3 regions of the Arthrobacter sp. 05N33_2 genome follow, and region 3 is predicted to be linked to each of the others. Evidence: riboswitches for the same ligand, from Rfam matches in the RefSeq annotation. Region 3 holds a riboswitch; each other region holds the start of a gene.
The links. A riboswitch is a leader RNA that binds a small molecule or an ion and turns the genes downstream of it on or off. The one in region 3 is predicted to bind cyclic di-AMP.
Positions count from the first base shown of each region.

Region 1: linked by a shared signal. The riboswitch ahead of AC1DHX_RS12010 (aggregation-promoting factor C-terminal-like domain-containing protein) and the one ahead of AC1DHX_RS08930 (hypothetical protein) in region 3 are both predicted to bind cyclic di-AMP.
Region 2: linked by a shared signal. The riboswitch ahead of AC1DHX_RS07680 (NlpC/P60 family protein) and the one ahead of AC1DHX_RS08930 (hypothetical protein) in region 3 are both predicted to bind cyclic di-AMP.

Region 1 is NZ_JBFTNJ010000025.1:3,958-10,832, reverse strand. Features, by position in the region: gene AC1DHX_RS12020 (glycosyltransferase family 39 protein) at 1-1,391, opposite strand, end outside; gene AC1DHX_RS12015 (bifunctional glycosyltransferase family 2/GtrA family protein) at 1,392-2,825, opposite strand; gene AC1DHX_RS12010 (aggregation-promoting factor C-terminal-like domain-containing protein) at 2,986-3,825, opposite strand; cyclic di-AMP (ydaO/yuaA leader) riboswitch at 3,825-3,984, opposite strand; gene AC1DHX_RS12005 (sensor histidine kinase) at 4,168-5,778, opposite strand; gene AC1DHX_RS12000 (response regulator transcription factor) at 5,800-6,540, opposite strand; gene AC1DHX_RS11995 (hypothetical protein) at 6,783-6,875, shown strand, end outside.
Region 2 is NZ_JBFTNJ010000010.1:26,327-33,733, reverse strand. Features, by position in the region: gene AC1DHX_RS07710 (alpha-mannosidase) at 1-1,149, opposite strand, end outside; gene fdhD (formate dehydrogenase accessory sulfurtransferase FdhD) at 1,241-2,113, opposite strand; gene AC1DHX_RS07700 (molybdopterin molybdotransferase MoeA) at 2,247-3,851, opposite strand; gene AC1DHX_RS07695 (DUF6457 domain-containing protein) at 3,848-4,135, opposite strand; gene mobA (molybdenum cofactor guanylyltransferase) at 4,157-4,828, opposite strand; gene AC1DHX_RS07685 (HNH endonuclease) at 4,923-5,423, opposite strand; gene AC1DHX_RS07680 (NlpC/P60 family protein) at 5,643-6,401, opposite strand; cyclic di-AMP (ydaO/yuaA leader) riboswitch at 6,697-6,866, opposite strand; gene AC1DHX_RS07675 (M23 family metallopeptidase) at 7,003-7,407, opposite strand, start outside.
Region 3 is NZ_JBFTNJ010000013.1:38,851-46,257, forward strand. Features, by position in the region: gene AC1DHX_RS08900 (glycoside hydrolase family 16 protein) at 1-516, opposite strand, end outside; gene AC1DHX_RS08905 (esterase/lipase family protein) at 785-1,582, opposite strand; gene AC1DHX_RS08910 (hypothetical protein) at 1,927-2,532, opposite strand; gene AC1DHX_RS08915 (DNA alkylation repair protein) at 2,658-3,362, shown strand; gene AC1DHX_RS08920 (cation:proton antiporter) at 3,421-4,626, opposite strand; gene AC1DHX_RS08925 (hypothetical protein) at 4,623-4,871, opposite strand; cyclic di-AMP (ydaO/yuaA leader) riboswitch at 5,073-5,275, shown strand; gene AC1DHX_RS08930 (hypothetical protein) at 5,283-5,969, shown strand; gene AC1DHX_RS08935 (sensor histidine kinase) at 6,115-7,122, opposite strand; gene AC1DHX_RS08940 (response regulator transcription factor) at 7,115-7,407, opposite strand, start outside.

The sequences.
Region 1 (6,875 bases), on a different contig from region 3:
AACAGCACGGCGGACCAGACCGAGGTGGCCAGCACCGTCACGGCCAGGACAACCCGGGCGGGCCAGTAGGCCCGGCCCCGCCACAGTTCCAGGGAACCGATGCCGGCCAGCGCCGCGATGGCGGGGGCCAGCGCCACGGCGTAGTACGGATGGACGGTGCCGCTCATGAAGCTGAAGATCCCCGCAGTGATGACCAGCCAGCCGCCCCAAAGCAGGAGCGCCGCACGGGTTTTTGAGGTCCTGGCCTCGCGCCGGGTGAACCACAGCCCGGCGGCCAGCAGGATCAGGGCCGCCGGCAGCAGCCAGGACACCTCGCCGCCGAAGCTGGTCCCGAACATCCGGGTGATCCCGGCCGCGCCGCCGAAGCCGACGTTTCCGTTGCCTCCCGGGCCGCCGGCGATACCTCCCAGGTTTCCTCCGCCGGGCATGCCCCCGCCTGACCCGGTGATCCGGCCCAGGCCGTTGTAGCCGAACGTCAGTTCCAGGAAGCTGTTGGTCTCCGACCCCGCCATGTACGGCCGGACCGAGGCCGGCGTCAGCTGGAACAGCAGAACGTAGCTTCCGGCCACGACGGCGATCCCGGCGGCGGCCGCCAGCAGGTGCAGGAGCCGGCGGCCGAGGGTGGTGGGCGCCGCCCACAGGTAGGCCAGGGCCAGCCCGGGAACGATCAGGAAGCCCTGCAGCATCTTGCTCAGGAACGCCAGGCCGATGACCGCGCCGGCCGCGGCGAGCCACTTCCAGCCGGCCTTCTCGATGGCGCGGGTGGTGAGGTAGGCCGCCAGCACCAGGCACAGGGTGAGCATCGCGTCCGGGTTGTTGAACCGGAACATGAGGGCGGCCACCGGGGTCAGCGCCAGGGCGCCGCCGGCGAGCAGGCCCGCGGCCGGCCCGGACACCCGCTTGATGGTCAGGTAGAGAAGCCCGACAGCGGCCACTCCCATGAGCGCCTGGGGAATGAGCATGCTCAGGGCCGAGAAACCAAAGATCCGTCCCGCGAGGGCGGGAATCCAGAGTGCGGCCGGGGGCTTGTCCACCGTGATGGCATTGCCGGCGTCGAGGGAGCCGAAGAGCAGCGCGGTCCAGTCTTTGGTCCCGGCCTGGATCGCCGCGGCATAGAAGGAGTTGGCGTAGCCGGTGGCCTCCAGATTCCACAGGTACAACGCCGCGGTGACCACCAGGAGCAGCGCTGCCGAGGGCCGCACCCAGCGGGGTTGCGGTCCGAACAGCAGCCGGTCCCGGCGGCCTTGGGCGGCCGGCGCCGGGGACGCGGGCAGATGGGGCGCCGTCCCGCCGTCTCCGGGAACCGGGTGCGGCTGTTCCTCGGCGGCCGGCGGCCTGCCGGCCGGGGAACCGCCCTGGGCTCCGGCGGTGGGACTGATGGTTGCCGTCATTTACTTGGCCTTTTCTGTGCGGGGGAGGGAATGATCGGGGGCACCGGGCGCCGGAACGGCAGCGGCGGGCCTGTGGCGGAAGACCACCAGCCGGAAGAGCAGGAACTTCACGGCCGTGGCGGCCAGGTTGGCGGCGGTGACCGTGAGCAGTTCAAGCCAGCGGTCCGGGGCCGCTCCCGACGCGGCGTGAACGAGGGCGAGTGCGCCCGAGGTCAGGGCCAGCCCGATGCCGAAGACCAGCAGCCCCTCAAAATGGTGGCGAGCCGCCTGGCTGCCGCCCTGGATGCCGAACGTGAAGCGCCGGTTGGCCGCAGTGTTGGCCACGGCGGTGGTGAGCAAGGCGAGGAAGTTTGCCAGCTGCGGGTCCATGAACCCGCGGCAGAGCAGGAAAATCGCCAGGTAGGCCAGGGTGGAGGCCACCCCGATGCTGCCGAAGCGGACGAACTGTCCGAAGAGGCTTCCGCCGGGGCTTTGTTCCTGTGCCCGCGAGGCGGCCGGCAGCGGTCCGCGGGCCAGGGCCGCGCGCAGGTCGGGAACTGGGATCCGGCCCGAGACCAGGTCCCGGCTCAACCGTGCCATGCCGCGCAAGTCCGCGAGGGCCGTCTGGACGATGTCCACGCTGGAATCCGGGTCGTCGGTCCAGTCCACCGGGACTTCGTGGACGCGCAGGCCGCACTTTTCTGCCAGAACCAGCAGCTCGGTGTCGAAGAACCAGGCGTTGTCCAGCGTGTGGGGAAGCAGTTGCCGGGCCACGTCCGCCCGGATCGCCTTGAAGCCGCACTGCGCGTCACTGAAGTGGGCGCCCATGAGGGCCTGGAGCAGGAAGTTGTAGCTGCGCGAGATGAATTCCCGTTTGGGTCCGCGGACCACGCGGGAGTTGCGGGTCAGCCGTGTCCCGATCGCCAGGTCGGAGTGCCCGGAAATGAGCGGGGCAAGGAGCGGGCCGAGGGCCGCCAGATCAGTGGAAAGATCCACATCCATGTACGCCAGGACCGGCGACGGCGAGGCCAGCCACACCTTGCGGAGTGCGTTTCCGCGGCCCTTTTCTGCCATATGGACCACCGTCACTTCGCGCAGCTCGCGGGCTACCCGTTCCGCGGCCTTGAGCGTTCCGTCGGTGCTGGCGTTGTCCGCCACGGTGATCCGGAAGGAATGCGGGAAGGCGCCGAGCAGGTACGCGTGGAGCCGGCGCAGGCAGGCCTCGAGGTCCCGTTCCTCGTTAAAGACCGGGATGGTGACGTCCAGCAGGGGCGTGCTGGCGCGCGTATCAATGGCCGTGCGCCGGCCGCCGGGGCCGGTCAGGGCCCCGGCGATCGGGCCCGGGACGGGTGCGTCGGCCAGCGCAAGCCCCGAGGGTGCCCCTGGGGCCGCCGGGCCGGCCGGCGTCGCCGTGGAGCGGGGCAGGGTTCCTGTGGCCTGGTCTGTGAATGTCATGGCTCAACTTTCCCGGCGGCCCATATGAGGGCTTTAGGGTCAAGCTGTGCGGGGGCTGTGGAAGTCCGGGCCGCCGGGGCCGGTTCCGCAGTGCAGACGCAAGGAGGCCCCGGATCCATGCGGATCCGGGGCCTCCAGGGCGGGGGCGGCTAGTGCCGGTTTAGTACCAGTTGTGTGCGTAGTGGAAGTTCAGGGCACCGCAGGGGGAACCGTAGCGCGACTTGACGTAGTTCAGGCCCCAGTTGATCTGGGTCCGGTAGTTGGTCATGTAATCGGCGCCGGCGCTCGCCATCTTCGAGGCGGGCAGGGACTGGACCACGCCGTAGGCGCCGCTGCTGGCGTTCGTGGCGGTGGTCTTCCAGTCGGATTCCTTGGTCCACAGCTTGTGCAGGCACTGCATCTGGCCGGGTGCCCAGCCATAGCTTCCCAGCTGGGACGCGGCGTAGGCCTGCGCGCCGGCGGGGTCGTCGACTGCGACCGGCGCGGCTGCCGGTGCCGGTGCCGGAGCGGCTGCCGGTGCCGGAGCGGGGGCTGCCGCGGGAGCCGGAGCAGGTGCGGGGGCTGCCGCGGGGGCCGGAGCAGGTGCTGCCGCAGCTGCCGGTGCGGCAGCAGCGGGCGCGTGGATCAGCGCTTCGGTTGCCTCAACCTCCGAGATCTGGGGAGCCACGTTCTTTTCCGTGGCAGCGGTCGGCCCAGCCACCTGGACCCGCTCGAAGTTGAGCTTGGCCAGCGGGTCAGCCATCGTGGCCGTCTGGCTCGCAACGTTCGCCGTGTGGGCGCCCGGCTCTGCCGCCTGGCTCGCGGCGCCGCCACCCAGCAGCAGCGCGCACGCGGCGGTGACGACGGCGGCACGGCGGCCGGTTACACCGAGCCCGGCGGCGAACCGCGACAGGGCGGATGCCTGCTTGACCGGTTCGGCGCGGTGGCGCGACTTGGCTGCGCCAGCTGAGCGGGAATGCGAACCGCCGACAGGGCGTGTTTGTACCTGGAATTCAGTCATGGTGGCCTCTCAACGCCGGCGGAGTTAGCTGTCGGGTTCGGATGAGGTCATCCGGCCGCACGGAACATCACGTGTCGGCTTCACCCCGAGGGCGCATGAAAGCAGATTGCCCGGGAACTCTGGGTCCCCCGCCTCTGCCTGGTCCAGCGGAATCCGGGAAGCGGCAGAGTTTGGCGTCCGTCCGGATATGCGGCACCGATGGCGGCGCACGCTAACGACGCTACAGGACCCGGTCGCTTAAGTCACATTTTGGTAACAGGAGTCACAGTGCCGGGGTGTCGGGTTGCGCCGGGCTCGCCGGTCGACCGTCCGGGCCGTTTGCGCCGGCGGCGGCCGTTCCGGTTACGCCGGCGGCGGCGAGGCGGGCAGCCGCACGGCGAACTCCGTGCGGCCCGGCCGGGACGTGACCTCGACTGTTCCTCCGTGGGCCTCCACGATCGACTGGACAATGGACAGGCCCAACCCGCTGGTGCCCTCGGACGTCGGCGCGGCGGTCGCCGTGCCGTGACCTCCGCGGCTGCCGGAAACAGCGCCGGAGGACGAGCGTGCGGGAGCCCCGGACCCGACCCTCGCCGTCGCGACGGCAGAATCGGCGGGGACAGCTGCGGGGTTCGACGCCGGATTGGTGCGCGAGGCGTCGGCCCGGGTGAAGCGGGCGAAGACCCGGCCGATAAATTCCGGGGCGATGCCGCTGCCATTGTCTGTCACGGTGACCACGGCACTGCCGTCAGCCGAGCGCATAACGCCCGTGACCACCTTGGTCCCGGGTTCCGTGTGCTTGCGCGCATTGGACAGCAGGTTGGCGAGGACCTGGTGAAGCTGGGTCGCATCACCGCGCACCACCACGGGCTCGTCCGGAAGTTCCAGCTGCCAGATGCGGTCCGGGGCCATGACTTTCTCATCGCTGACCGTCTCGATGGCCAGCTGGGTGAGGTCGACGTCGGAGATTTTGAGCGGCTGTCCCTCGTCCAGGCGCGCCAGCAGCAGCAGGTCCTCCACGAGCGTGGTCATCCGCTCGGACTGGCTTTGCACACGGGCGAGGGACCTCTCGCCGTCGGGGGTGAAATGCTCGGTCATCCGCATCAGCTCCGTGTAGCCGCGAATGGCCGTCAGCGGGGTGCGGAGTTCGTGCGAGGCGTCGGCGACGAACTGCCGGACCTTCATCTCGCTCTCCTGCCGCGCCTCGAGAGCGTTGGAGACGTTGTCCAGCATCTTGTTCAGCGCGTAGCCCACGCTGCCCACTTCCGTTCCGGGATGGGCCGCCGACGTCGGGACGCGGACCCCGAGCGCCACCTCGCCGGCGTCCAGCGGGAGACGGGAGACCTTGGTGGCAACCTCGGAGAGCTGTTCCAGCGGCTTCATGGTCCGCCGGATCAGGGCCGTGCCGGCGAGCCCGATCAGCACGAGCCCGCCTGCGGACACCACCACCATGGTCCAGACCAGGGAGGCCAGGGTGCTTTGTTTTTCTGCCAGCGGGAGTCCGGTCACAATCACGTCGCCGTACGGTGTTCGCGCCGCCGTGAGCCGGTAGGCGCCGGCCGAAAGGCTGCGGTCCACGGACACGCCGCTCGGGGTGAGGGCCAGGAGAACCTTGTTGTCGGCGGGGGAGAGGTTCTTGACCGCGCCGTCCCCGGCCAGGAATCCTGCCCTGCTGACTTCGCCGTCCACTATCCGTGCGTTAAGCGTTCCGACGCCCTGTCCCCGGGCTTCGAGGGGGTCGGGGCGTCTGCCCGAATCGTCCGAGGAGGGCCGGCCGAATTCGCTCGAACGGTGGGAGGCCTGGTCCAGCTGGGTGTCGAGTTGCCGGGTGAGGAAGAGGTCCATGGAGGCGTAGCTGAACAAGCCCACAGCGCCGCAGATGGCCACGAGCAGCGCCATGGCGACCAAGACCAGCCGGGTGCGCAAATGCCACGTCGACGGGTTGCGCCAGTCGCGTCCGGGGACGCGGGTCATGCCGGAAAGTGAGGGCACGGATCAGTCCGCCGGTTTCAGGACGTACCCGGCTCCGCGCACCGTGTGGATCATCGGAGCGTGGTTGGCGTCGACCTTCTTGCGGAGGTAGGAAATGTACAGTTCCACGATGTTCGCCTGGCCGCCGAAATCGTAGTCCCAGACACGGTCCAGGATCTGGGCCTTGCTGATGACCCGCTTCGGGTTTTCCATGAGGTAGCGCAGCAGCTCGAACTGCGTGGCGGTCAGGTGCATTTCCTCACCGGCCCGGGTGACTTCGCGGGTGTCGACGTTGAGCACGAGGTCTCCCACCACGAGTTCGGCGGTGTCCATGGCGGCCACTCCGGAGCGCTGGACCAGCCGGTGCAGGCGCAGCAGCACCTCTTCCATGCTGAACGGCTTGGTGACATAGTCATCGCCGCCGGCCGCCAGTCCGGTGATGCGGTCCTGGACGGCATCCTTGGCGGTGAGGAACAGCGCCGGCACCTCCGGCGCGAACGCGCGGATCCTGTTCAGCAGTTCGACGCCGTCGAACCCGGGCAACATCACGTCCAGCACCAGCACGTCGGGGCGGAACTCCTTGGCTAGCCGGACGGCTCCGGGCCCGTCCTCGGCCACGGCCACGGACCAGCCGGCCATCCGCAGCCCCATGCTCATGAGCTCGGAGAGGCTGGGCTCGTCATCCACCACGAGGGCGCGGATGGGGGAGCCGTCCGGATGCGTGAGCTGGGGAAGGTTGTTGGTCATGGAGTGCGAAGTGGCCATGGGGACAACTCTCCGATCTGCCGGTTAGGCGGGGCTTTGGGGACCCTGTGCGGCACCTGTGAATCCCAGCCTAGCGAGCTGGATGCCGTTGCGGGACCGTACGGGCCGCACCGGCCACGTTCAAACCCCTTTACCGTCCGGCGCCAACGTCACAGGCCGGGCTGTCGGCCCGCACAGCCCAGGCACAGGATCGCTCACCACTCTGGGGTGAACACCGATCCGCACCCTAAAGGAGAAATACCATGAGCGGTCAGCATCCCGGAGCCGGTTCCGGACCAGCCCCCGAGCCAGCCCCCGAGCCAGCCCCCGTACCCGCCCCCACGCCCACCACCGGC
Region 2 (7,407 bases), on a different contig from region 3:
GGCGGCGGAATACCCGAAGGTGTCCGGCAGCCACGCCTCCTGGCAATCGACCCCGAATTCGGCCAGGAAGAAGCTTTTACCCTCGAGGAACTGCCGTGCCATGGCCTCGCCGCCGGGCATGTTGGAGTCGGATTCGACCCACATCCCACCGACGGGAACGAACTGGCCGGCGCGGACCTTGTCCCGGATGCGCCCGAAGAGCTCCGGATAGTACTCCTTCATCCACGCGAGCTGCTGGGCGGAGGAGCACGAAAAGATGAAATCGGGATTCTCGTCCATCAGGGCGACGACGTTGGAGAACGTCCGGGCGCACTTGCGGATGGTTTCCCGGACCGGCCACAACCAGGCCGAATCGATGTGGGCGTGGCCCGTGGCCACGAGCTGGTGCGCCGAGGCATAGGCCGGCCTGGACAGGGCTCCGGCCAAGGCGGCCCGTCCGGCCTCCGCGGTCCCGGCAACGTCGTCGGGGTCCATGATGTCCAGCATGCGTTCGAGCGACCGCAGGATGTCGTGGCGGCGGGGCAGGTCCATGGGCAGTTCGTGCATCAGCCCGCTGAGCGTGAGGATGTCCTGCTGCAGTTCCCAGACGGTCTGGTTGCGTTCGGCGATGGCGATCCTGCCGAGGCGGTACTTCGGCTCGCTGCCCGACGTCGCCTTGTCGCCGTAGGGGGTGGCGGCGAAAGTCCAGTTCTGGGACAAGTCGGGATTGGCCGCGGCTTCGACGTAGAAGTCAACGGCCATGCCACTGCCCAGGAGCTTGAGCGGGATGTACTGGTTCCGCGGCGAGATCGCCTTGATGATGGTCCCGTCGGACCGCCAGGCAATGCCTTCGCACTGGAATCCCGGGAGGTCGCCGCTGAAGCCGAGGTCCACGAGGACTTCCACGGAGGTTCCGGCCGCGGTTCCCCAGGCGTCCGGCACCTCACCCCGGAGCCGGAGCCACTTGGTGCTCCAGGGCCGGCCCCAGGCCGCGCCGTGTTCCTGGGGCGTGAACTCCTGCCGCAGGGCCTCGAGCACCGGCACGGGTTCGTCCGGCGCGTTCCAGTTGCTTAGCGTCAGCGGCACGCTGCGCGGGTAGACGGCCGGGCCGATCCGGTCACGCAGAAAGCGGTCCAGCCGGACTTCCGTAAGACGGCGGTCGTCGTGCAATGTGATCCTCTTCAGCGCTGGGGGGGGCCGATCGACTCCAATCGATGGATAAAACTTACGCCGCGGAGAACCCGTTGGCCAACTGTTGCCCCTAGCCGGCCGCGGGCGCCGGAACGGCTACGCGTTGCTGGCCCGCGTACACGTTCAGGCTGGTCCCGCGGCTGAACCCGGCCAGTGTCATCCCGCTGGCCTCGGCGAGCTCGACGGCCAGGCTGGAGGGGGCACTGACAGCGGCGAGGACCGGGATGCCGGCGAGGGCCGCCTTTTGGACGAGCTCGAAGGATGCACGGCCGGACACCTGCAACACGGTGCCCCGGAGCGGGAGCAGGCCTTCGCGGAGCGCCCAGCCCACCACCTTGTCCACCGCGTTGTGCCGGCCCACGTCTTCGCGCAGGCACAGCAATTCGGCCGAGCCGTCGTCGGAGATCCTGAAGAGCCCGGCGGCGTGCACGCCGCCGGTGACTTCGAAGACCTCCTGGGCGGACCGGAGGGCGTCCGGGAGGGCCGCGAGCGTTTCGACGGGGACGGTCAGCTGATCGTGTGCCGGGCTGTAGTGCGAGGACTTCCGTACGGCATCGATCGAGTCAGTGCCGCAGATGCCGCAGGAACTGGAGGTGAAGACGTTGCGTCCGGTCTCGGGCCGTACGACGTCGGGCCTGAGCTGCGCCTCCACCACGTTGAACGTCTGCATGCCGTCGGCGTCTTCGCCGGCGCAGAACCTGAGCGAGACCAGCTGTTCGGGAGCCCAGATGATCCCCTCCGAGACGAGGAAGCCTGCGACGAGGTCGAAGTCATTGCCCGGCGTTCGCATGGTGACGGAGAATGACATGTTGCCGAGCCGGATTTCCAGCGGTTCCTCGACGGCAAGGACGTCCTCCCGGTGCCGGACCGGGAATTCGAGGGCCTGCGGGGACCCGTCCAGGACGATCTTGTGCACCTTGCGGCGCTGTGTCACACGGCCCATCCGGTGCTCCTAAGCAACATAGTGTGCCGCTGTTGAGGCTAGCGGCTGTTTGAATCTTTGGCTGGTTCCATCATTGTAAGTGCCTGGTCCTGGCGGCGTGCCTTGTCTCTGCGCCGGCGCAGCGGGCCAGGACTCAGCCCAAAAGGGCACTCCAGTCCACCGGCCCGTCACTGGCCGAGGTTTTCCTTGCGGTCCGCTTCGCCGCCGGCTTCTGTTCGGCGGCCGCTGCCGACGCGTCAGGCAACGGCGCACCCCACGGGAGGGCGAAGGCGGGGACCAGTTCCCCCAGCTGCACGCCATGGGGCGGGACCACCAGCACACCGTCGGCGGCGGCCAGCCCCCGCATCATTCCCGGGCCGGTGTGCTGCGCCGGCGATGCCATGCCATAGAGCAGCCGGAAGGGCATGAGCCGGGTCCGGCCCGGGTCGGCGTCAATTGTCGAGCCGCAGGGCACCTCGCTGAGCGGGGGGATCGCGCTGTGCCCGAGTGCCGCCAGGAGTGGGGCACCGATCGTGGACAGCGCCATCATGGCCGCTAGCGGGTTTCCTGGCAGGCCGAGGATGTAACGGCCGTCCGGCAGCTCGGCCAGCACGGCGGGGTGGCCCGGGCGCATGGCGATTCCGTCGATCAGCAGGCGGCCGCCGAGCTCGGCGACCGAGCGCCTGAGGTGGTCTGTCCCGGAGCGCCCCGTGCCGCCGGTGGTGACCACGACGTCGGCAGGCAGGTTTTCACCGGCAGGATCGGTGTCCTCGAGGGCGGCGAGCCATTCGGCGTAGGTGTCGCCGACTTTCACTTCTTCGGTACAGATCCCGCCGAGCATTCCCACCACGGCGGCCAGTTGGGGTCCGAAGGTGTCGCGGACCTGCCCGGGTGCCGGTATCCCGCTCGTCACGACCTCGGAGCCAGTGAAAACGAGGCGGACCACGGCCTTGCCGAGCACGGGAAGGGTGTCACTTCCGGCCAGCGCGGCGAGGGCCAGATGGGCCGGGTTCAGGACCGTGCCGCGCTTGATCAGTACGTCCCCGGCGGCGGCTTCCTCCCCGGCCTTCCTGATGTGGTCGCCGTTGCGCGGGTCTCCCGGCTTCGCGGTGCCGCCCAGCTTCAGGACGGGGAGGCCGTCCTCGTCGACGTCGATGATGCCGCTTTCGCTGCGCAACACTGCCTTGGCCCCGGGCGGGATGAGGCCGCCGGTGGCAATCGGGCTGGCCTGATGTGGTGCCAGACGCTGGCCGGGTTCGGCCAGGATCCAGGGGCCGCTGCCGTTGACGGCCCAGCCGTCCATGGCAGAGGAAGCGTAATGGGGCATGTCCTGCCGGGCACCGACGTCCGCCGCGAGCGTCCGGCCGAGCGCCTGCCGCAGCGGAACAGGGGCGGCCGGGATGGGAACAGCGCACTCGAACGCGAGTTGCCGGGCCTCCTGCCACGTGTGGGCCAGGTGCCTGTGCGGCTCCGCGGCAGTGTCCTCGTCCGCTCCATCCTGGTCCGCAGTGTCTTCGCCCGCGGCGCCCTGGTCCCCTGCCTCCTCGTCCGCTGCATCCTGGTCCGCAGTGTCTTCGCCCGCTGCATCCTGGTGCGCCGCGATGTGAGGGCCACCAGGGCCGTCTACGGGAGCCTCTCCACCGCCAGTTCCGACGCCATTTCCGCCGGTATCGTTGACGCCATCTTCACCGCCATCTCTGACGCCATCTCCACCTGCGGCGGTGGTGGGGCCGTTGCCGTCCGGGGCCGCAGCCGTCATGCCCCGGAAGTTTCGGCGGCTGCGTAGTCCTTGGCGAGCCGGCGGGCCACGGCCATCGCGGACTCCATGGACACGGAGTCCGTGGCCTGCCCGGAGCCTGAGGCCAGGCCGGCCGCAAAGCCGGCAATGAATGTGGTCAGCGGTGCCGCCGGGCGCACCACGGAATGGGCGGCCACGCCGGCCAGGGCGAGGACCTCATTCACGTCAATCTCAACGTCGTCCAGCTCCAGGGCCTGGAGCAGGGCACGGCACCAGTCTTCCAGTGTTTCGTCCTGGCTTTTCACCGTTTGCCTCCATGGTCGAGTTCAGCTGTGCAGAGCCGGGCCGGAGCCCGGACCGCCGTCGGGAATCCTGCCGGATACCCCCAGTGCGGACGCGTCATCCCAGGTGTCGACGTCATCCGTGGAACCCGGGGGAACGCGAACTTCCCGCACGTCCAGCCTAGCAAGAAGGGCGAACACCGACGCGTTTTCCAGCCGGTCCCGGGACGCGGCGTCCGCGACAGAACGATGTAGCACGGCCGTGCCATAAAAGCCCGCGAGCGGCTGTTTCCGGCCGTCGGCCGAGACGGCCATGACGCCGTCGGCCGCGTCCCTTTCCGGCGTGCCTGCACCGGACGCGGCCAGCGCCTCGGCCAGGGCATGGACCGCGCCTTCCGACCGGGGCATGTCACACGCCAGGACGAGGGTATAGGGCGCGGCTACTGCGTGCCGGCTCGCGTGATCGGCGGCCAGGGCGGCCAGCCCCGCCGCGATGGCTGCGGCCGGACCCGCGAAGGGCGGCTCTTCCCGGCAGGTCAGGACGCCGCCGGGCAGGCCCCCGGGGTCGGGGCCCACGACGACGGTGCGCCCCGCCGCGCCGGCGGCCCGCAGTGACCGCTCCAGGAGGGTGGCGCCGTCGTAGACCAGCCCGGATTTGGGCACGCCGCCGAGGCGTGAGGACCGCCCCCCGGCGAGAATGATGGCATCGAACTCCATCGTTTCAGCCTAGCGCGGCGCCAGCGGCGACCGAACAAGCCGTCACGTGCGCCGGCAGCGTCTTCACCGGCTGATCAATCAGCAAGGGGGCAGATCAGGCAGCCGATTCAGGCAGCAGGAACGGATCCCAGGCCGGCGTCGGCTTCTCGAGTTCCTTGATCTGCCAGATGGCACCCTTTGGCGGGCCCGGAACAAAACCGATCTTCCAGCCCATCTCCGCCGGCGTATGGTCGCTCTTGGCGTTGTTGCACCGCAGGCACGCCGCCACCAGATTCTCCCAGGAGTCGGCCCCGCCCCGCGATTTGGGCTGGATGTGGTCGATGGTGTGGGCAGCCTTGCCGCAGTACGCGCAGCGGTGGGCATCCCGGCGCAGCACGCCGCGGCGGCTCACCGCAGTCATCGTGTTGTACCTGGGCCGGATGTAGCGGTTCAGCAGGATCACGGACGGGCGGCCCAAAATGTCCTGGGGGCCGACCACGGGGTCGTCCCCTTCGGCCACCACGCTGGCCTTTCCGGTCAGGACAAGGACGAGCGCCCGGCGGAAGGTGATGACCGCCAGCGGTTCATATCCAGCATTCAGAACGAGAGTGCGCATCCGCATACCTCTTCACGGCCGCACCCGCCAGCGGCACGAGGGCCGGCTGCCCTCTGCATGGTCGGGCTATGGATCGACAACACAAGAGTAAACACTCAAGTGCCGGATCACCGAATATTTTTTCACCGGTGCGGTCCCGGGCGCGGAAAGTTCACTGCACGGCAACGCAAAAGACCCCCGCCTGCAGGCGGGGGTCTTTCGGAATGCTGGGGTTCGTGCTTAGGCGCCGACGCGGATGAAGACCGGGCCGGAGCCGACGTTGACGCTGTACAGCGCGGTGGTGCCGCCGTTCCAGCCGCCGTGCACTGCCATGCCGTTGCCGACGTAGACCGCGATGTGAGCCATGCCCACGCCGCCGTTCTGGTAGTAAGCGAGGTCGCCCGGGCGTGCCTCGGCGGCGCTCACGGTGCGGCCCAGGGACAGGTAACCTGCCGGCCAGCCGTGGTAGTGGATGCCTGCCGCGGCCAGGGCGTTGGTGGCGAGGGCGGTGCAGTCCTGCGCCACGCCGATCTGTGCGTAGGCAGCGGCGGCGATGGTCGCGCCTGCGCCGCTTCCGATGCCAGCGGGGGCCTGGGCAGCGACGCCGCCGCTGACGCCAACCTCGGTGCCGCCGGCGCGGGTGGCCGTGGCGTCCTGGACCTTGACAACGGGCTTGGGAGCCTCGACAACGGGAGCCGGCGTGGTGGTCACGGCGGGCTTCTCGTAGGAGATCGCGATGGTGGAAGCGGCCGAGATGGTGGCCGGAGCTGCGGACTGGACTTCCAGGGCCGAAGCGGAGGTGGATTCGCGCTGAACATTGGTTTCAGCAGCGTTGGCTGCGATTCCGCTGGTCAGGACCAGACCGGAAGCTGCGGCGATGACCGCAGCCTGACGGCCCACGCCGCCGGCGTTGTCGCCGACAGCCTTAGCAATAACAGCCAGCGAGTTGGTCTTGGTGACCTCGGCGCGGTGCCGTGCAACGTTTGCACGAGTAGTCATTAAGTTCTCTCTTTCGTGATCCTTGGACCGCGCGCTTTCGGGCGCGGACTGAGGACGCTCCGGCATCTTGGGGGTACGCCGGATCGCCCCGAAATGGGTTACTTAGCGAAGGGTGTACTGCGAAGACGCGCCAAAAGCGGAAACTGCATGCTGTCCGGGCTCGCTAGAGATTGAGCCTGCGGAACGTGATCCAATCCGGGCGCCGGCAAGGGCGGCACGTGATGTGGATTCCAGCGGGCTCGACAGAGCCTCGCCGGTGCGCATGCGCGCAGAATTGTGGCGTGAAGACACGAAAGTAGCCTCTCCCAATGCCTACGAGGTGAGCTGTCGGATTCGGATGGGAGTCACCCGGCCGCGCTGCTTCCTGGGAAGCTTTGCGACTTAACCCCAAGGCCTTCTTTCGAAGGCCAAAATTGGTTCCCCCGCCCCTGCCAGACGATGTAATGCGAACGGACCTTGAGCGGTGGCAGAGCTAGGCAATCCACTCAAGAGCGCCAACTTCGGAAAAGTTGGCGTGCTTCAAACCCTACAGCAGTCCGGATCCAATGTCACATTCAGATCACGGCGTGTCACAGGAAGTTGAGAGCAGCCCATCGTCTTTTTAGAGCCAGCCGAGCGGGTCAACGACATCGCCGTTGACCATCACTTCAAAGTGGAGGTGGCAGCCCGTGGAGGCGCCGGTGGTTCCGCTCATGGCGACGACGTCACCGCGGGAAACCTTCTGGCCGACCTTGGCCGAGGCCGAGGACAGGTGGTTGTACGTGGTCTCCAGGCCGTTGCCGTGATCGATGACCACGCGGTTCCCCCCGCCGAAGGGATGCCAGCCGTTGAAGGTCACGGTGCCGCTGGCGGCCGCGTGGACCGCCGTGCCGCACTGGGCGGCGAAATCCTGGCCGCGGTGGAACTCCCCCGCGCCCCCGGTAATGGGGCTGACACGGTAGCCGAAGGGCGAGGCCGTGACCAGCTGGTCGAGCGGCGCACCCAGGGTGCCGGCCGATGCCGCGCG
Region 3 (7,407 bases):
CGCGACAACCGAACCCCAGCCCCGTGCCGTGGCGGCCTGGGAACCGTCGCCGGTCGCGGCGACGGCAGCCTGGGCAGCGACGGGCGCCGTTACCGCCGTCGGCGCCGGAGCGGCTGCCGCTTGGGCGCCAGCCGCAGGCGCGACCGGCGCGGCGGCCCGTGCAGGTGCCGCATCGGTTCCGGGAGCCGCAGGTGCACCGGTGGTGCCGGTGGCAGGCTTGGGGGCCGCCGGGACCGCCGGGTTCGGCGCTGCGGCCACCGAGGCTGTGGCCTTCGCGGCAGGATGCGCGGCCTGGGTTGCCGCCGGGGACGTGGAGCCCGCAGCAGAATGCGCGGCCCCGGTGGCCGGTGAAACGGCTGCGGCGCCCGTCGTGGGACCGGCGCTGCAGCCGGTCAGGGACAGTGCGCCCAGGCTCAGCGCAATCGCTACTTTGTTGAGCTGTGGTGCCGTGGAGCGTGCCTTCGGCCGTGCATCTTTGAACGTTGATTTATTGAACAGCGGTGTTTTCTTGAACAACGGACCCCTCCGGGCTTTCGTGGCTGGCACGCACAACCGACGCTGCCTGGGCGGCGGATAATGCGGGAAGTTTCATCCGGCCCCTGCCGCAAGGCATGGGCGAGCAGACGCCGAACGGCGCAACGGGGCCCTGCAAAGGGGCGGTCCGGGGCCCTGCATTCGGGCCGGGCCTCACGGCCAGCCGCCAACGTTACCGGACCGTTACCTCAGCCCGCAAACCTCCCGGATCCGGGACGTTCCGCATGCCGCCTCCGCCCGGGGTGCCGCGCTACACGCAGCTGGGCTGATACGCCGGGTTGCCCGGGCGGCCGGCCGGCTGACCAAGAGCGTCGGACACGAGACGCTGGGTGACGGAGTCGTTGGGCGCCTGGTCATGGTCAATCACGTCTGCTGGGCACTTGTCCTGGATGGTGATATTGGTGACCTGCCGGGCCGGGCCGGCGAGGAACTGGCTGGGGTAGGGCGTCACCACCTCGTCGTGCGTCGTGGAGATCACCGTGTAGGCCGGACCAGGAACCGTGTCGCCAATGGAGTTGAGCTCGGTGAGGAATGGTGAACCTGCCTGCTGGTCGGCGCAGGCCTGGCAATTCGACCCTCCCACTGAGGTGGCCGGCGGAACGGCGTCCGGTGTCGGCGTGATGAGCCCGCGGGTTCCGTGGTTGGACGGGGCGATGCCCACAAGGTGGTTCACCTTGTCCGCGCCTCCAAGGAAACCGAGGTAGTAGCGCGGCATCATGCCGCCCTGGCTGTGGCCCACGAGATCAACTTTCCTGGCACCGGTCGAGGCCAGTACCTTGTCGACAAACGGGGCGAGCTGACGGGCTGAGTCTGCCACCGGGCCCGTGGCGTCGACGCCGTTGGTCGCACCGTAGTTCAGCGCGAAGACGCAGTAGCCCTGGCTCTTTAGCGCCGGCGACATCGTCGCCCAGTTCTTCGCCATGTTTTCGAAGGTTCCCGGCACCAGGACCACCGGGTAGGGGTGGGCTGCCGAGGGCTTGCAGGACCAGTCATTCGCGCCGGGCGGCGAAACGTCAACGGTGTCGGCCTGGGCCGCCGGCACACCCATCAGGGATGCGCCGAGCAGCGCCAAGGTCGCAGCGGCCAGGGTTGCGAGTGCTGCGGGCGTTTTCGGGTGTGGCACGGATTACCTCTTCGGTTGGACGCGTCATCTGTGACGGTCTGTGGAAATGGAAGTGAGGTAGGGGATCAGCCCCCGCTGTGATCCGACTCACGTCTCTGAATTCACGCTAGGGAAGGTGCTCCGCGGATCGCTCCAACATGCACGTTTGTGCATGCATTTTTCGACGCCGCTGGTGCCAGGTGGGGTTGCGTGGAGAGACTGCTGCACAGTTGTGCAGGTAGGGGCATGCCGCCCGCCGTCGCCCCCGGTCACCTCACTCTCCGGTCACCTCACTCTCCGGGCGGAAAATCGTAGGAGGCCTGGATCGTCGCCGGCGCGGTGCCGTAGGACAGGACGATCTCGTCGTGCGCCTTGAACGGTAGGTCCCGGATCCCGGCGTCGAACTTCCGGCCGTTCACGTAAACGGTCCAGCCATCCAGCGAACCCCCACCGGTGCCGGGGGCGCCGTTGCCATCGAGGACGCCCCACTCCGTCAGGAGCTGCCCGAGGGTGAAGACCTGGCCGGCGGTAGGGGACTCGATGTGGACCACGCCCGTGGTGTCGTGGGTGTGCAGGGCTGAGATGCCGTTGGCCCTTTGGTCAGCTCCGGTGGTGATGCCGATATTGGCCGGCACCGCGATGGGATTGCCGTCCTTCAGTACGTCCAGATGTGCGTGATAGTGGTCCACGTTGCCCTCCGCCGTCAGCACCGTGAGGCCGGCCTGGGCGATCCGGCCGGGCGCCCCCGTGATGTCTAATGCGAAATCAGGGGCCGGCGCCGCGGATGCCGCAGGTGACTCGGGCGACGGTGCGGTAGATGGCGCAGGGGCAGCGCACCCTGCCACCCCCAGCGTCATGGCGGAAAGTGCGATGGCGAGTGTCAGCTTGGTGTGCATGGTTGCGTAAACCGCTTTCGATCGGAGGCTTGCCAGTTCAGTCTAGGCAGATGGTCCGGGCCCACCGCCCAGGACAGCTTGGCACCGCGTTTCCGCCGCGAGCCGCGAGGGGAAAGAATGGACAGGTGAGTGATGCCGGCGAATTCATCGACCTCTCGCTGCAGCGCGAAGCTTCCTGGCGCCGCGCTGAGCAGCTTCAGGCGCGGCTGGAAACGGAGCCGGCGGGCAGCGGCCTCCGGTTCTACGGCACGTCCGTGGGCGCCGTGCGCGGCACGGTCCGGGATGCCGGCCGCCGCTATCCCGGGCTGTCCCGCGATGAGGTCACTGCGCTGAGTTCCGAACTGTGGGGCTCCGCCCTCGGAGGCTCCGGACGGGGGGCCGCGCCGGTTTTCGAGCGCCGGCTGGCCGCCGTGGTCCTGCTGCAGGCCAACGTGAAGCTCCTGACCAACTCCGACCTCACCCGGCTGGAGGGCTTCATCCGGCAGGCGCGGGTGCGGGACCTTGTGGATCCGCTCGCCGTCGACGTCGTCGGGCCCCTGGTGGACGGACTCGATGTTCTGGCCAGGGTGCGGGCCGACAGCGTGCTGGACCGGTGGGTGCGCGAGCCCGATGCCTGGCTGCGCCGGGCCGCGCTTCTCTCGCCGTTGCTGGCGCTGCGCGCGGGCGCGGGGGACTGGGACAGGTTCCTCCGGCACGCCAACGCGGTGCTCGGCGAGCCGGGCGGGACGTTCGACGCCGACGGCACAGCTGTCCGGGATGCCGTCTCCCGGGTCCTGGCAGAGATGGCAAAGTGGAGGCCGGAGCTGCAATTCACGTCCATTGGAGAATGACCCTCCGAAATTTCGCCGCCGGCTCGGCTTTGGCCCAGGCATTTAGACATCCGGACTGTCAGGCCTTCGGACCCCCCGGATCGCCCTGCCCAACGGCGCTGCCGGAATTTCCGGACTTGCCGCCGGCATTTGCCGGGACCGCGAAAGTCCTCGCCGCCCGTGACCCGGCGCCGGCGCCCGCGGCTATGGTGACCAGCGCTCCCACCAGCAGGGCCGCGGCCTCGCCCGGGAGCAGGACCTGAAGCTGCGTGCCGATGCTCGCCGCAGCCACCGGTACGCCAAGCTGGGCCGCCGACAACACCCCCAGCGACAGTGGGAGTCCCAGGAAAGCCAGGTCGGCGTGGGCCAGCAGGGCCCCGGCCCCCAGCAACAGGCCGAGGGCCATCATGTCCGGGTGCCCGGCCAGGTCCCTTAGCGTCAGCGATGCACCCAGCCACACGAAGAAGAGCGGACCCAGGAAGCCGTCGCTGAGCGCGAACAGTTGCCGGGCCAGCCGCCGCGGTTCGCCGACCGCAGCCATCACCAGGCCGAAAGAAAAGCCTGCCATCATCACAGACACATTGCTCCATGTCGCGACACCGGCCAGGGTGAAGAGCACGGCCAGCTGGATCCGTAGCTCCAGGGCAAACTTGCGGCTTTCCGAGAGCCGGTGCACGCGCCGGCGGATTCCCTGGCGCTCCAGCCAGCGCAAGCCGACAAAGAGCACTACCGCGCACCCGGTCACCGCGAGGACACCCAACGCCGCCTGGACTGCGTGGGGCGGATCCACCAGGAGCGGCAACGCCACAATGCAGGCTGTGTCGGCTATTGCCACCTGCGCTGTCATAGCGACGACATCTGGCCCGCCGAGGCGCAGGGAATCGACGATTGGAAGCACCAGGGCGGCCGACGAGGAGGCCAGCAGCACGACGTAGAGGGGAGCATGTCCAGTCCCGAACAGCAGTCCGATGCCGGTTCCGATCACCACCGCTGCCGCTGCGGCCACCATCGCCCGGCGGGAGCCTTTGCCGAGGGCGCCACGGATGTGCGGATCCCGCACGGGAACGTGGGTGCCTGCCACGAACATCATCAGCGCAAACCCGATATTGGCCAGCAGGGTGAACGTCGGGTCCGCGGGGTCCACCAGGGCCAGGCCTGAGCGCCCGATCGCGATGCCGGCCAGCAGCTCACCCAGCATGACAGGCAAGTGCCAGCGCGCCGGCAGGGCCAGCAGGGGTCCAGCCAAGGCGATGACGGCGATCAGCGCCAGCGACAGGAAGGTCACGGTTCGCGGCGGCCGGCCGGCGCCGGGCCTGACCGCCGTTCCACCACCGCATAGGCCTTGCCGTCCAGGAAAGCCCAGTCGTTGACAACCATGTACCCGAGCGCGTCCACCCGGTCATTGAGGATGTGCTCGTCGAAACCCCCGTCGCGCGGTTCCGCGTCCCATGTGCTCACGTGGACGTCCCCGCCGTCGAGGATCAGCAGCTCGGTGTTGACGTCGAAATCCTCTTGGGGCTGAGTGCTCAACTGGCAGATGGCGACACAATGGCTGTTCATTTTCGGGCCTCCGCTTCCGGTGGTGCTGATGGCATCATCCTATGTTCGGAAACGGCGCCGCCCTATGGGCAAATTGCGGCCCGGCATCACGGCTCCGTTACCTGAATGTGACTTTCGGGTGCGGTTCGCGCTACGGTTGATGAGTGCCTGTTGTCTCCGATACGGGCGCTCCCCAGCCGATTGCCTAACTCTGCCGCGGCCCGGGGGTAACTCGCATCAACGTCCGGCAGAGACGGGGAAACCACTTTTGATCTGCTGATATGCAGGTCTTGGGGTGAAGCCGCACAGTGCCCGCAACGACGGGCCCGGGAGTGCGGCCGGGTGCCTCCCATCCGAATCCGACAGCTCACCTCGCAGGCATTGGGAGAGGCTACATTTTTCATGACTTCAGTCAATACTTTTGCGCGCCATGCCGCCGTCCTCGCCGCCGCATCCGGCCTGGTCCTGACCAGCGGAATGGCCGCCAACGCCGCCACCGCCCCCGTGCAGCGTGACTCTGCTCCGGCGTCGAACGTCGACGTCACCGGACAGGTCAGTGCCCCCGTCAGCGCCGATTCAAGCGTCAAGATCAGCTTCGAGCGCCCCGCAGTGGATTCTGTTGCCGCGCCGGTCATCGAACAGCCCGTCGCACCGGCTCCGGCTCCCGCTGCAGCCCCGGCGGCAGCGCCCAAGGCTCCGGCCAAGCCGGTCATCCAGGTGCAGGCCGCTCCGGCAGCAGCTCCGGCAGCAGCGCCGGCCGCGGCGCCCGCGGGCGGACGCAACGCCATCATGCTCTCGGCCGCCTACAGCCAGGTGGGCATCACCCAGGACTGCACCGCCATGGTGGAAAAGGCCCTTGGCGCCGCGGGTAAGCCCGTTGGCGACATCGGTCCCCGCGCGTTCCTTGGCCTTGGAACCGTTGTGGCGACGCCGCAGCCCGGTGACATGGTGGTCCAGTCCGGCCACGTCGGCATCTACGCCGGCAACGGCCAGGTGGTCAGTGGCGGCATGAACGGCAAGAACCAGACCATGGTCCACCCGCTGTCCTGGCTCACCGCGACCGGCGGCGTGACGTTCGTCCGCGCCTAAGCCGCACGGCCCCGACCCGGGGCCAGACAGTCCGGAAAGACCGGCGCTCGAGTTCCCTTGGGGGCAACTCGACCGCCGGTCTTTCCTGTCTCCGCATTCGGGAGTCCGGGATCCCGATGGCATATCTTTCCCCGGCGGATGGACCTCAGGGATTCCCGCTGCCCATGAGCGGAAGCGTCAACTTCATGACGGTTCCCTCGTCGCCCGTCGCGGCCACCTCGACGGTGCCCCCGGCCGCGACAGCAATCTCCCGGACCAGGGCCAGGCCGATGCCAAAGCTCCGCTGTCCCTGTGAGGTGCCGGTGCCGGCCGTCCGCACGAACCGGTCAAAGATCCGGGCCTGATCGACGCCGGTGATTCCGGTCCCGGAGTCCGCCACCGTGATCACGGCGCGCTTCTGCTCGATTGAGGTCGTGATGGACACGCGGCCGCCCGGAGGCGTGTGGGCCAGCGCGTTGTCCGCCAGGGCCAGCACGGCACGCCGCAGCGCATTCTTCTCGATCCGGGCCAGCGGCCGGGCATCGGCGGAGAATTCCAGACGCACCTGGCGCTGCTCTGCCACCTGCTGGAGGCTGCCGGCGACGCTGGCGGCAGCCTCGGCGAGGTCGGCAGGGGGCGCGGAACGGTCCGGGGCCTCCGCGGTTGCCGCGAGGAGCAGTTCGTTGACAATCCCTGTCAGCGTCGCGGCGTCCTCCCGGATCCGGGCCAGGTCGTGGCTTTGCCTGGAGCCGGGCACAGTGTTGCGCTGGGCCAGCTGGATCCTGGTGTCCAGGATGGTCAATGGCGTGCGCAATTCGTGGCTGGCGTCCTGGACAAAACGCCGCTCCCTTGCCAGGGCATCACTGAGGGGACGAATCGCGCTGCGCGCACTGAGCCACCCGACGATTCCGGCCAGCAGGATTCCCGCCACCCCGGCGATGATCATGGCTTCGAGGACGTCCTTGGAATCCAGGTAGGTGTAGGCCGTCCCGGCCGCCGCCGAGCCCGGCACTTCAGGATGGGCCAGTTGGTTCGTGAGGTACAGCGCCGTGGCGGCGAGCAGCCCGAGAACCATGACCGCGCACGCAGCACTGATCCGCACCGCGACCTTGAGGGAAGCCTTGCGCAGGATGGAGTGGTCCGGATTTCCGCCGGCCGGCCGGCCGTCACTCATGGGCTTCGCCGATCTGGTATCCGAGGCCGTGCACCGTGCGGATCACTGCTTTGGAGATCTTCCGGCGCAGGTGATGAACATAGGTATCGATCACGCCGGGCTGTTCCGAGGCGTGGAAGCACGCCGCGAGGAGCTCATCCCGGGTGAAGACGCGGTCCGGTTCCGCGGCCAGGGCAGCCAGCAGCTGGCCTTCCTTTGCGGTCAGTGACACCGTTTGCCCGTAGACGGAACGGACGGAGCGCTGCGTTGGATCCAGTTCCCAGTCCCCGATCGCCACCGGTGCCG